DNA from 2 places in the Actinopolyspora sp. BKK2 genome. Region 1 is predicted to be linked to the other one. Evidence: riboswitches for the same ligand, from Rfam matches in the RefSeq annotation. Region 1 holds a riboswitch; the other holds the start of a gene.
The links. A riboswitch is a leader RNA that binds a small molecule or an ion and turns the genes downstream of it on or off. The one in region 1 is predicted to bind S-adenosylmethionine.
Positions count from the first base shown of each region.

Region 1 (5,489 bases):
TGCCTCCGTACTCGCGCTTGATGAAGTCCTTCACCTGCTGGGACTGCAGCATCTCGACGAGCTTGTTGACCCGCGGGTCGTCCTGCATCTGCGAGTTGGTGACGACACCGTTGACGTACGGGTTGTTCTCGGTGGACTCGAGGGCCAGCGGGTCGTCGAGGTTCGCCTTGAGCGCGTAGTTGCCGTTGATCACGGCGGCCTGCACGTCACCCAGGGTGCGCGGGAGCTGCGCGGCCTTCAGCGTCCTTATCTCGAGGTTCTTCGGGTTCTCGGCGATGTCGCGGACCTCGGCCTCCTGCTCGGCGCCCTCCTTGAGCTTGAGCAGCCCCTGCTCCTGGAGCAGGTTCAGCGCACGCCCCCTGTTGCTCGGGTCGTTGGGGATCGCCAGGGAGGCTCCCTCCGGAATGTCCTGCACCGAGTCGTGCTTGTCGGAGTAGATCCCCAGCGGCTCGAGGTGCACGCCACCGACCCAGTGCAGGTCGCCGCCGCGCTCGGACTTGTACTCCCTCAGGAAGGGCTTGTGCTGGTAGTAGTTGGCGTCCAGCGAACCGTTGGCCACAGCGGCGTTCGGCCGGTTGTAGTCGCTGAACCGCTGGAGCTCGATCTTGACGCCCTCGTCCTCGGCGAGGTTGTTCTTGACGTACTCCAGGATCTCGCCGTGCGGCTGGGGCGTGACACCGACCTTGATCGCCGCGTTCGGGTCGTCCTGCGCCGCCGTACCGCCCGAGCAGCCGGCCAGCGCCAGCCCGCACACGGCGATCAAGGAGGCAAGAACTCTTCTGGTACGCATGTTCATCCCTTCGGGATTCGTTTCCGGTGGCGCGCGAGCACCACCGCTCGCTCGAGCGGAGGCCCCGCGGGCGCTTCACGAGGCACGCGCGGGCCCCATCGGACGGGAAGTTCTTCGTGGTCGCGGGCCGGGAGAGCTCCCAGCGGCCCGCTGTCGGTCAGACGTTGGCCAGGGACCGACGCCGGTCGACGAGCTTGGTCACCCAGTCGGTGAGCAGCTGCATCCCCCAGGCCAGCACGCCGAGCAGGACAACGGAGGTGTACAGCACTCTGTCGTCGTAGGCGTAGTACCCGTTCTGGATCGCCATGGAACCCAGTCCGCCGCCGCCGATGGCTCCGGCCATGGCGGCGTAGCCGATCAGGGCCAGCATGGTCACTCCGACCGCGCTGACCAGCGCCGAACGGGCCTCGCTCAGCAGGACGGTCCACACGATCCGCGGTTTGCCCGCTCCGGTGGTGACCGCGGCCTCCACCACTGTGGAGTCCACTTCGCGCAGCGCGTTCGAGGCCAGCCGCGCGAAGAACGGGATCGCCGCGATGGACAGCGGCACGATCGTGGCGGTGCTTCCGATGGCGCTTCCGACCAGCAGCCTGCTGAGCGAGGCGACCACCACAAGCAGCACCACGAACGGGACCGAGCGGACCACGTCCACGACAGCGCTGATGATCCGGTGCAACACGGGCATGGGGCTCAACCCGGCCGGTGAGGTCAGGTGCAGCCACACACCCAGCGGTAATCCGCCCAGCACGCCGATCAACGTCGAAACCAGCACCATGTAGATGGTCTCGATCGTCGCGGGACGTGCCAGTTCGAAGACCTCCGACCAGGGGGTCACTTCAGTCACGCGGCAACTCCATCAACGCTCACGGGAGCGCGGCGCACGTGCGCATCGCGCTCGATCATCCACTTCAGCGCGGACTCGGAACGTTCACCGGACAGCCCGATACGGAACTTGGCGACCGGTGTGTCCCCGAGCCGCGTCAATCCACCGCCGAGAATGGACAGTTCCACCCCGAACCGGCTCGAGGCCTCCGGCAGCAGAGCGCCCACGGCCGCGAAACCGACCAGCACGACCTCGGCGGTCACGTCGTGCTCCCCGCTGGGCGAGCGAACCAGCTCCGCCTGGTCGGTCTCGGGCAGCAGCGTGGAACCGATCCGACTGCCCGGCTCGGAAACGAGGTCCAGCACCTTGCCGTGCTCGACCACGCTGCCCTCCTCCAGCACCGCGACGTCGTCGGCGATGCGCCGCACCACGGCCATGTCGTGGGTGACGACCAGCACGGTCACCCCCAGCTCGGAGCGAGCGCGGTCCAGCACCGTCAACACCGAGTCCGTGGTGCTGGGGTCCAGCGCGGAGGTGGGCTCGTCGGCCAGCAGCACCGAGGGCTTCGCCGCCAGCGCGCGGGCGACGGCGACTCGTTGACGCTGCCCCCCGGAGAGGTGATCGGGGTAGACCGAGGCCTTGTCGCTCAGTCCCACGAGGTCCAGCAGCTCGGCCACCCTGCTGCGCCGTTGCGCCGCGGGCACCTTGGCCGACTCGAGCGGGAGGGCGACGTTGCCCGCCGCGGTGCGCTGCCGCAGCAGCGAGTCCCCCTGGGGGACGACCCCGATCTGGCGCCGAGCCGCACGGAGCCTGCTGCCGTCCAGGGAGGCCAGGTCCGTGCCGTCCACCCGGATGGCTCCGCTGTCCGGCTTCTCCAGCAGCGAGATGCAGCGCGCCAGGGTGGACTTGCCCGCACCACTGGTTCCGACGACCCCGCAGACGGTGCCGTCCGGGACTTCGAGGCTCACGTCGTCGAGCGCGGTTACACGGGTGTTGTTCTGGGTGAAGGACTTGCTCAGGTTTTCGACAGTGATCACGATCGAACTCCGCTTCAGCTCACCCCGGCGTGAGGACGTGCTTCATCGCACGCAGCCGGTTTGGGGAGGGAACCAGGGGCCAGTACGGGGATTCAGGCGCGGCGCCGACAGGCGGTCGTAGTACGACGCTCGAGGTCGACGACACGGCGCTCCGTCAAGCCGAGGCGGGTTGCCACGGGCTGCGCCCTCGCGGTGGCGGTGGAACTTAGAGACAAATCAACTCCATCGTTCCTGGCTGTAGCACCTGCCCGCTCCGGGTGGTTGCTGCGGCGTCTTCGAGCCAGATCTCTCAGCCGCTCAGGATGGACTCCGCACGAGAGTAGACATCATCGAAGACCGCGAATGCAAGTTGATGTCAGTCACTTTCCGCTGTTTGTCGCATTCATCACTCACACAGCGGAGTGAGCCGAGGCCGGGAACACGACCGCGCGTACATGCCCTCGCGCAGCGAAATCCCACGAGAGTGGTCGTGCACCCCGGTGGAGTCCCCACCCGCGCAGCGGGCCGCCCCAACAGCGGAGCGTGACGCCGAACGCCCCGGCAGCGCGCCCGGGACGGGCGGACCGACCGACTAGCGCTGTTCAGCGGCAGCCGCGACGGAGGCGAACTCGGCTATGGACAGCTGCTCCCCCCGCGCGGCGGGATCGATCCCGGCGGCCCGCAGCAGTTCCTCCGCCCGCGCGGGCGAACCGGCCCACCCGGCCAGCGCCGAGCGGAGGGTCTTGCGGCGCTGCGCGAACGCGGCCTCCACCACGGCGAAAACGCGATCGCGCGGCACCTCCGAAGGAGGCTCGCGCCTGGTGAAAGCGACCAGGCCGGAATCCACGTTCGGCACCGGCCAGAAAACGTTGCGGGACACCGCCCCGGCGCGCCGCACGGAGGCGAACCACGCCGACTTCGCGCTCGGCGCGCCGTAACTGCGACCGCCCGGTCCGGCGGCCATCCGGTCGGCGACCTCGGACTGGACCATGACCAGACCGTGCCGCAGGCTCGGCAGCTCCGCGAGCAGGTGCAGCACCACGGGAACGGCCACGTTGTACGGCAGGTTGGCGACCAGCGCCGTGGGAGGGCCGTTCCCCGCGGAGGCCTCCTCCGCCGTCAACCGCAGGGCGTCGGCGCACAGCACCCGCAGGTTGTCGACCAGGGCGGGGGCGTGCTCGGCCACGGTGCCGGGCAACCGTTCCGCCAGCGCGGAATCCACCTCCACCGCGGTCACCGAGCCGGCCGCGGAGAGCAGCGCGAGGGTCAGCGAGCCGATCCCCGGACCGACCTCGAGAACCACGTCCTCGGGTCCCACCTCGGAGGTGTCGACGATGCGGCGCACCGTGTTCGGGTCGTGCACGAAGTTCTGACCCAGCTTCTTGGTCGGACGCAGTCCGAGCTGCTCGGCCAGTCCGCGCACCTCGGCGGGGCCGAGCAGCCGCGCTGCCTGCGGTCGCTGCTCCACCCGACCGAACCTAGTAGGGCCGTCTCGGCCCGGCTCGCGCGGGTTCGCTCGCGGGCAGCGCGTCATCCCATCCGCCGACATTCGCCCGACGCGCGTTTCAGCACGATCGGCAGCGGGCAGTGCGCTCGCATGAAGTCACCTCGTGTTCCCATCACCGACAGCACGCCGGCCGTGCTCACCGAGGGCTACGCCTGGTTGCCCTCCCGCTGGAACAACGCGGCAGGCCCCCTCGTCCGCACCCGGCTGCTGGGGCAGCACGCGGTGGGTCTGCGCGGCCCCGAGGCGGTGCGCCTGTTCTACGACGAGCAGAACGTGAGCAGGAGCACGGCCGTGCCGGAGCCGGTGCTGAGCACGCTGTTCGGCCACGAAGCCGTGCACACCCTCGACGGACCCGCCCACCGCACGCGCAGAGCGATCTTCGGCTCCCTGGTGCGCGAGGCGGGCAGCACGAACGAGCTCGTCGAGGCCGTCACCGCCGCGTGGGACGAGGAGAGCTCCTCCTGGAGGGACCGCCCGCGGGTGGTGCTGTTCGACGAGGCGAGCAGCGTGCTCACCCGAGGGGTCTGCCGCTGGGCGGGCATCCCGCTGAGCGACGACGAGGTGCGCCCCACCGCCCACGACCTGGTCTCCCTGGTCGACGGGTTCGCCACCGGCGGCCCGCGCCACTGGCGAGCCCGGTCGGCCCGCAGACGTCAGCAGGACCGGCTGGCACGCCTGATCGAGGACGTGCGCTCGGGCAGGAGAACCGTGCCGCGGAACTCCGCCGTCGACGTGGTCGCTCGGCACCACGACTCCGACGGAACAGCGCTGAGCCCCCGCGTCGCCGCGGTGGAGCTGCTCAACGTCATCCGGCCCACCGTCGCCGTGTGCTGGTTCCTCACGTTCGCCGCGCACGCGCTGCACCGCTGGCCCGCCCACCGGGAGCCGCTGGGCGCGGACGATCCCGCCCGCACCGAGGGCTTCGTCCAGGAGGTCCGCCGCTTCTACCCGTTCGCACCGTTCGTCGGCGGCAGAGCGGTGCGGGACCTGAGCTGGCACGGCGAACCGATCCCGGCGGGCACCCTCGTGCTGCTCGACCTGTACGGGCAGAACCACGACCCCGCGCTGTGGAAGGACCCCTACGCGTTCGATCCGCGACGCTTCCTCGACCGCCCGGTCGACCGCGACGAGCTGGTTCCCCAGGGAGGCGGTGATCCGGACACCTCGCACCGGTGCCCGGGCGAGGACGCGACCCGCGCGCTGCTGCGGGCTCTCGTCCCCCGCTTGGCCCGACTGGAGTACGAGGTTCCGGAGCAGGACCTGACGATCTCCCTGCGCCGCGTGCCCGCTCGTCCGCGGAGCGGCTTCGTCATCGAGTCCGTCCACCCGCCGAAGCGGTGACCACCCAGCCGG
Region 1 covers NZ_JAANTE010000002.1:668,314-673,802, reverse strand. Annotated here, with positions in the region: gene G9Q41_RS06930 (MetQ/NlpA family ABC transporter substrate-binding protein) at 1-790, opposite strand, end outside; gene G9Q41_RS06925 (ABC transporter permease subunit) at 948-1,634, opposite strand; gene G9Q41_RS06920 (methionine ABC transporter ATP-binding protein) at 1,631-2,650, opposite strand; SAM riboswitch class I at 2,870-2,959, opposite strand; gene rsmA (16S rRNA (adenine(1518)-N(6)/adenine(1519)-N(6))-dimethyltransferase RsmA) at 3,222-4,097, opposite strand; gene G9Q41_RS06910 (cytochrome P450) at 4,227-5,477, shown strand.

Region 2 (5,489 bases), on a different contig from region 1:
CGCTGCTCGGGTTCGTGGTCCTCGCCGGAGGCGAGCCGAGCGTGCTGCGCGCCGCCGTGATGGGTGGAATCGGGCTGCTCGCCCTCGTGCTGGGGCGCGGGCGTGCCACGCTGCCCGCCCTGGCGGCGAGCGTGATCGTGCTGCTGCTCGTCGACCCCGAACTCGCGATCAGGCCGGGATTCGCGCTGTCGGTCACCGCGACGGCGGCGCTGGTGCTGATCGCCCCCGGCTGGTCGACGGCCCTGCGCGGGCGGGGAGTCCCGCGCGGGCTCGCGGAAGCCCTGGCCGTGCCCGCAGCGGCCCAGCTGGCGACCGGACCGGTGGTCGTGGCCCTGTCCGGCGAGTTCAGCCTCGTGGGGGTGCTGGCCAACATCCTGGCCGAGCCGGTGGTGGCTCCGGCCACGGTGCTCGGCGTGGCCGCCACGCTGGCCGCCGGAATCCCCCGGCTGGGCGAGCTGCTCGTGTGGGCAGCCGCTCCGGAGCTGGAGTGGATACTGCTCGTCGCCAGGAGGGCCGCCGACGTTCCGCTGGCCACGGTTCCGCTGCCCGCCGGGGTGTTCGGGGCCGTGCTGCTGGCCGCTTGCGCGGGGCTCGTGCTCCTCGGAGCGCGCTTTCGCGCCACGCGGCGGTGGACGGTGCTCGGGGCCTGCCTCGCGCTCGTGGTGATGCTGATCGTGCCCGCGGCTGTCCGCCCGCCCTGGCCACCGGGCGGGAGCTGGAGCCTGGTGGCCTGCGACGTCGGGCAGGGGGACGCCCTGGTGCTGGCGACGGGGGTGCGCGACACCGCAGTGGTCGTGGACACGGGGCCGAGCGCCGCGCTGGTCGGTGAGTGCCTCGATCGGCTGGGTGTCGAGCGGGTGCCGCTGCTGGTGCTCACCCACCCGCACGCGGACCACTTCGCCGGGATCGCCGGGGTGGCCGACGGCAGGCGGCTCGGACGGGTCGCCCTGGGCGGGGCCTGCCGCGGAGCGTGGCGCGGAACCGGGGTGCGAGCGCGGATCGCGGAGGCGGGTGCGCGCGAGGTGCGCCTGGCCGCGGGGCAGCGGCTGGGCTGGCCCGGGCTCGTGCTAGAGGTGCTCGCCCCGGCAGCGGATGGATGCCGTGCGGCCGGGGAGCGGATCAACGACGCCTCGACCGTGCTGAAGGCCACCACCCCGGCCGGAAGGGTGCTGTTGACCGGCGACATCGAGCTGGCCGCCCAGCGAAGACTGCTCGGAAGCGGCGAGCGACTGCGCGCGGAGGTGTTGAAGGTCCCGCACCACGGCTCGCGCTACACCAGCGAGGAGTTCCTGCGCGCGGTCTCGCCCGAGCTGGCGCTGATCAGCGTCGGGCACGGGAACGACTACGGGCATCCGAGCGCGGCGATCGTCGCGACGCTGCGGAGCTCCGGAGCGCTCGTGCGGCGAACCGATCACCGCGGCGACATCGCAGTACTGGGCGATCCGGGGAGGTTGCGCGTGGTCGGCTCCGGCAATCCCCTTCGTCCCGAGGAGTGACTCGCCGGCAGGTCGCGGGGAGAGGGCCGCCTGCGACGGACGGGTGGGAGCGAGCAGCTCGCTCCCACCCGCGCCGCGCTCGTCGCGAACCCGTTCCCGAGCGCTGCCCCGATGCCCGGGCAGCGCCGGGGAGAACGAGCCGTTCAGCCGTTCAGCGCCCGGTCCACGGCCTCCGTGTTCGGCTCCACGGTGGCCTTCGGGCCGATGTGCTCCTGCAGGGAGTCCATCGTCTTGAGGCCGTCACCGGTGATCATCAGCACCGTCTCGGAGTCGGGGTCGATCTGCCCCGCCTCGATCAGCTTCTTCGCGGTAGCGACGGTCACGCCTCCGGCCGTCTCGGCGAAGATGCCCTCCGTGCGGGCCAGCAACCTGATGCCCTCGATGACCTCCTCGTCGCTCACGTCCTCCACGGCACCGTTGGTGCGGCGGACGGTGTCCAGCACGTACGGGCCGTCGGCCGGGGCGCCGATGGCCAGCGAACGCGCGATGGTGTCCGGGCGGACCGGCTGGACCACGTCCTGCTCGCCCTTGTAGGCGTTGGCCACCGGGGAGCACCCGGATGCCTGGGCGCCGAAGAGCCGGTACGGGGTCGGTTCGACCAGCCCGACCTCGCCGAGCTCGCGGAAGCCCTTGTCGACCTTGGTCAGCTGCGAGCCGGAGGCGATCGGGACGACGACCTGCTCGGGCAGTCGCCATCCGAGCTGCTCGGCGACCTCGAAGGCGAGGGTCTTGGAGCCTTCCGAGTAGTAGGGGCGGACGTTGACGTTGACGAACGCCCAGTCCTCGTGCTCACCCGCCAGCTCCGTGGCGAGCCTGTTCACGTCGTCGTAGTTGCCGTCCACGGACAGCAGCGAGCCGTCGTACACGGCGGTCATGAGCACCTTCGCCCGCTCGAGCGAGGAGGGGACCAGCACCACCGAGTCCCACCCGGCCCTGGCGGCGGCCGCGCCCACCGCGTTGGCGAGGTTGCCCGTGGACGGACAGGCGAGCACCTTGAACCCGAACTCGCGAGCGGCGGCCAGCGCGACGGCGACCACCCTGTCCTTGAAGGAGTGGGTCGGGTTGCCCGTGTCGTCCTTGACCCAGATCCGCTTCACACCGAGCGCCTCGGCCAGCGCGTCCGCGCGGATGAGCCGCGTGCAGCCGGGGTCGGTGTTCGGGTGCTGCTCCACGTCGGACGGGACGGGCAGCAGGTTCTTGTACCGCCAGATCGAATTGGGACCCGCTTCGATGTCCTCGCGGCGTACTCGGCCGAAGTCGTAGGTGACCTCGAGCGGAGAGAAGTCCTCCAGGCAGACGAACTCGGGCGCCAGGGGTTGCCGGTGCCCCTCTTCCTTGGAAACGAGCTCCGCGGCCGGTCCGAGATCGAGCTTCCGATTCGCCGCATCGGTCTGTGTCTGGGCGGCAGCTGTCATCGCGAGGTCCTCTCCCCTCATCTGTCCCGCTGGCGGGGTCGGAATTGGCACCGTTTTCGCCGACTGCCTCGCGTTCGTGATCACGACAGCCGACGCTGGTTGCCGGGGCTTCGCAGGGCCGGTCCCTCTGCCCCTCTGGATGAGCTATCCAAGTTGTGCGGGCGACGTTACGCCATACGCCCGCCATGCGACCACTGCGACCCAGCATCCGGGACGGGGTTGACGGGGTGGACCGGTGTCAGAATGGGGGGCATGAATCCTCCGGACGCAGCAGCGCCGGCTCAGTTGCACCTCGTTCTCGGCGAGGAGGAACTGCTGGTGGAACGCGCCGTTTCCGATACGTTGGCCGCGGCTCGCCGGGCCGATCCGGGGACCGAGTTGCGGCGCGCCAAGGTGAGTGACCTCACGCCTCCCGAGCTCGACGAGATGCTCAGCCCCTCGCTGTTCGCCGAGAGCCGCGTCGTCGCGCTGGAAGGCGCTCAGGAGGCGGGCAAGGAGATCGCCGAGGCGCTGCTGTCCCTGGCGCGCCAACCGGCGGAGGGGGTGGTCCTGCTCGTGCTGCACAACGGCGGTGGCCGTGCCAAGCAGGCCAAGGAGCTGCCCAAGGCGCTGCGCGACATGGGGGCCACCGTGACCGAGTGCGCGAAGCTGACCCGCCACTCCGAGCGCGAGGCGTTCGTCCGGGCCGAGGCGAGCAGGTGCGGGGGGCGCATCGACCCCCCGGCGGTGAGCGCGCTGCTAGAGACGGTCGGCAACGACCTCAGGGAGCTGGCCTCCTCGGTGTCCCAGCTGATCGCCGACACCGACGGCAGGGTGGACGAGGCGGCCGTGCGGCGCTACCACCAGGGCAAGGCCGAGGTGACCGGTTTCGTCGTCGCGGAGAAGGCGGTGATGGGGGACCGGGCCGGGGCGTTGGAAGCGCTGCGCTGGGCGCTGCAGCTCGGGGTGGCGCACGTGCTGATCGCCGACGCGCTGGCCGACGCGGTGCGGACCATCGGCCGGGTGGCCAGTGCGGGCGGGGGTGACCAGTACCGGTTGGCGCGCGAGCTCGGCATGCCGGCCTGGAAGGTCAAGAAGGCCCAGTCACAGGCCCGGGGCTGGAACAGGCAGGGGGTCACCAAGGCGATGGGGCTGGTGGCCTCGCTCAACGCTCAGGTGAAGGGGCAGGCCGCGGATGCCGAGTACGCCCTGGAAAGGGCCGTGCTGGAGCTGATCGAGCTGCGCTCGGGGTGAGTCGCCGGGCACTGCCGGAATCAAGTCCCCCGGAGCGAGAAGGGCCCCTCCGGCAGCGCCGGAGGGGCCCGCGGTCTCCACCGCTTTCGCGGGGTGCCGCTGCAGTGCCCCGCGCGGATCGGACGAGTACCGAGCCGATCCGCGCGATCTCTTGAGCCGAGCCGGTTTCACCGCGCGGAGTCGTCGTTGACGTGGTTCGACAGTCCCCTCGACTCGACCCCCTCGACTCGACGCGGAAGTGAACCGCCCGGTCGGACCGGATCGTCAGAGCTGGTTGAGCTGGCGAGCCATCGAGGACTTCTTGTTGGCGGCCTGGTTGCGGTGGATGACGCCCTTCTTGGCGGCCTTGTCCAACTCGCGCGTGGCGGCCCGCTCCAGCTCGACGGCCTTCTCCCTGTCGCCGGCGGCAGCGGCCTCGCGGAACTTGCGCATCGCGGTCTTGACCGTGGTCTTGACGGACTTGTTGCGACGGCGGTTGCGCTCGTTGATCAGGACACGCTTCTTGGAGGACTTGATGTTGGCCACTGTTACGCCTCTTTCTGATCGACCGGAGTGTCGCGACCGCGCTCGAACGGCGCCGTCCCCGTGCTGCCCTCGTGCGAAGACGAGGGTGCGGCGGACGGCCTTCCTCCATGTCGGAAACGCCGCGCGGTGCGGTTGGCCATGGTAGCAATCCCGAATACGGCAGCCGTGTCCGGTTCGAGGAGGTCAGCCGCCGTGCTCGCGCGGCTGCTCGTCGTGCTTGGCCGGCCGTCCCCGGCGGGGCTGGGACCCGGCGTTGCTCGGTAGCCGCCCCGCGTCCTCGAGCGCGCGGCGCAGCAGGAACTCGATCTGCGCGTTGGTGCTGCGCAGTTCGTCACCTGCCCAGCGCGCGAGCGCGTCGTGAACGGTCGGGTCCAACCGCAGCAGGAAGCTCTTGCGGGATGCCACGGAACACCTCAGTGATACAACGAGCTGGTGTTGACCACCGGTTGCGCCGCGTTGTCGCCGCACAGCACCACCAGCAGGTTGCTGACCATGGCTGCCTTGCGCTCCTCATCGAGCTCGACGACCTCCTGTTCGGAGAGATCGCGGAGAGCGGACTCCACCATCCCGACCGCGCCTTGCACGATCCGCTCCCGCGCGGCCACGACCGCCTCTGCCTGTTGGCGCTGCAGCATCGACTGCGCGATCTCCGGAGCGTAGGCCAGGTGAGTGAGGCGGGACTCCACGACCTCCACCCCAGCGGGGCGGACCCTTTCGGCGACTTCGACGGACAGCTTGGCGGTTATCTCGGACGCGTTCTCCCGCAGCGAGAGGTTCTCCGAGCCCGCACTGTCATAGGAGTAGCTGGTGGCGATGTGCC
Region 2 covers NZ_JAANTE010000007.1:126,103-131,591, forward strand. Annotated here, with positions in the region: gene G9Q41_RS15670 (ComEC/Rec2 family competence protein) at 1-1,496, shown strand, start outside; gene thrC (threonine synthase) at 1,640-2,911, opposite strand; SAM riboswitch class I at 2,926-3,057, opposite strand; gene holA (DNA polymerase III subunit delta) at 3,164-4,144, shown strand; gene rpsT (30S ribosomal protein S20) at 4,409-4,669, opposite strand; gene G9Q41_RS15690 (hypothetical protein) at 4,853-5,074, opposite strand; gene G9Q41_RS15695 (SPFH domain-containing protein) at 5,083-5,489, opposite strand, start outside.
Region 2: linked by a shared signal. The riboswitch ahead of thrC (threonine synthase) and the one ahead of G9Q41_RS06920 (methionine ABC transporter ATP-binding protein) in region 1 are both predicted to bind S-adenosylmethionine.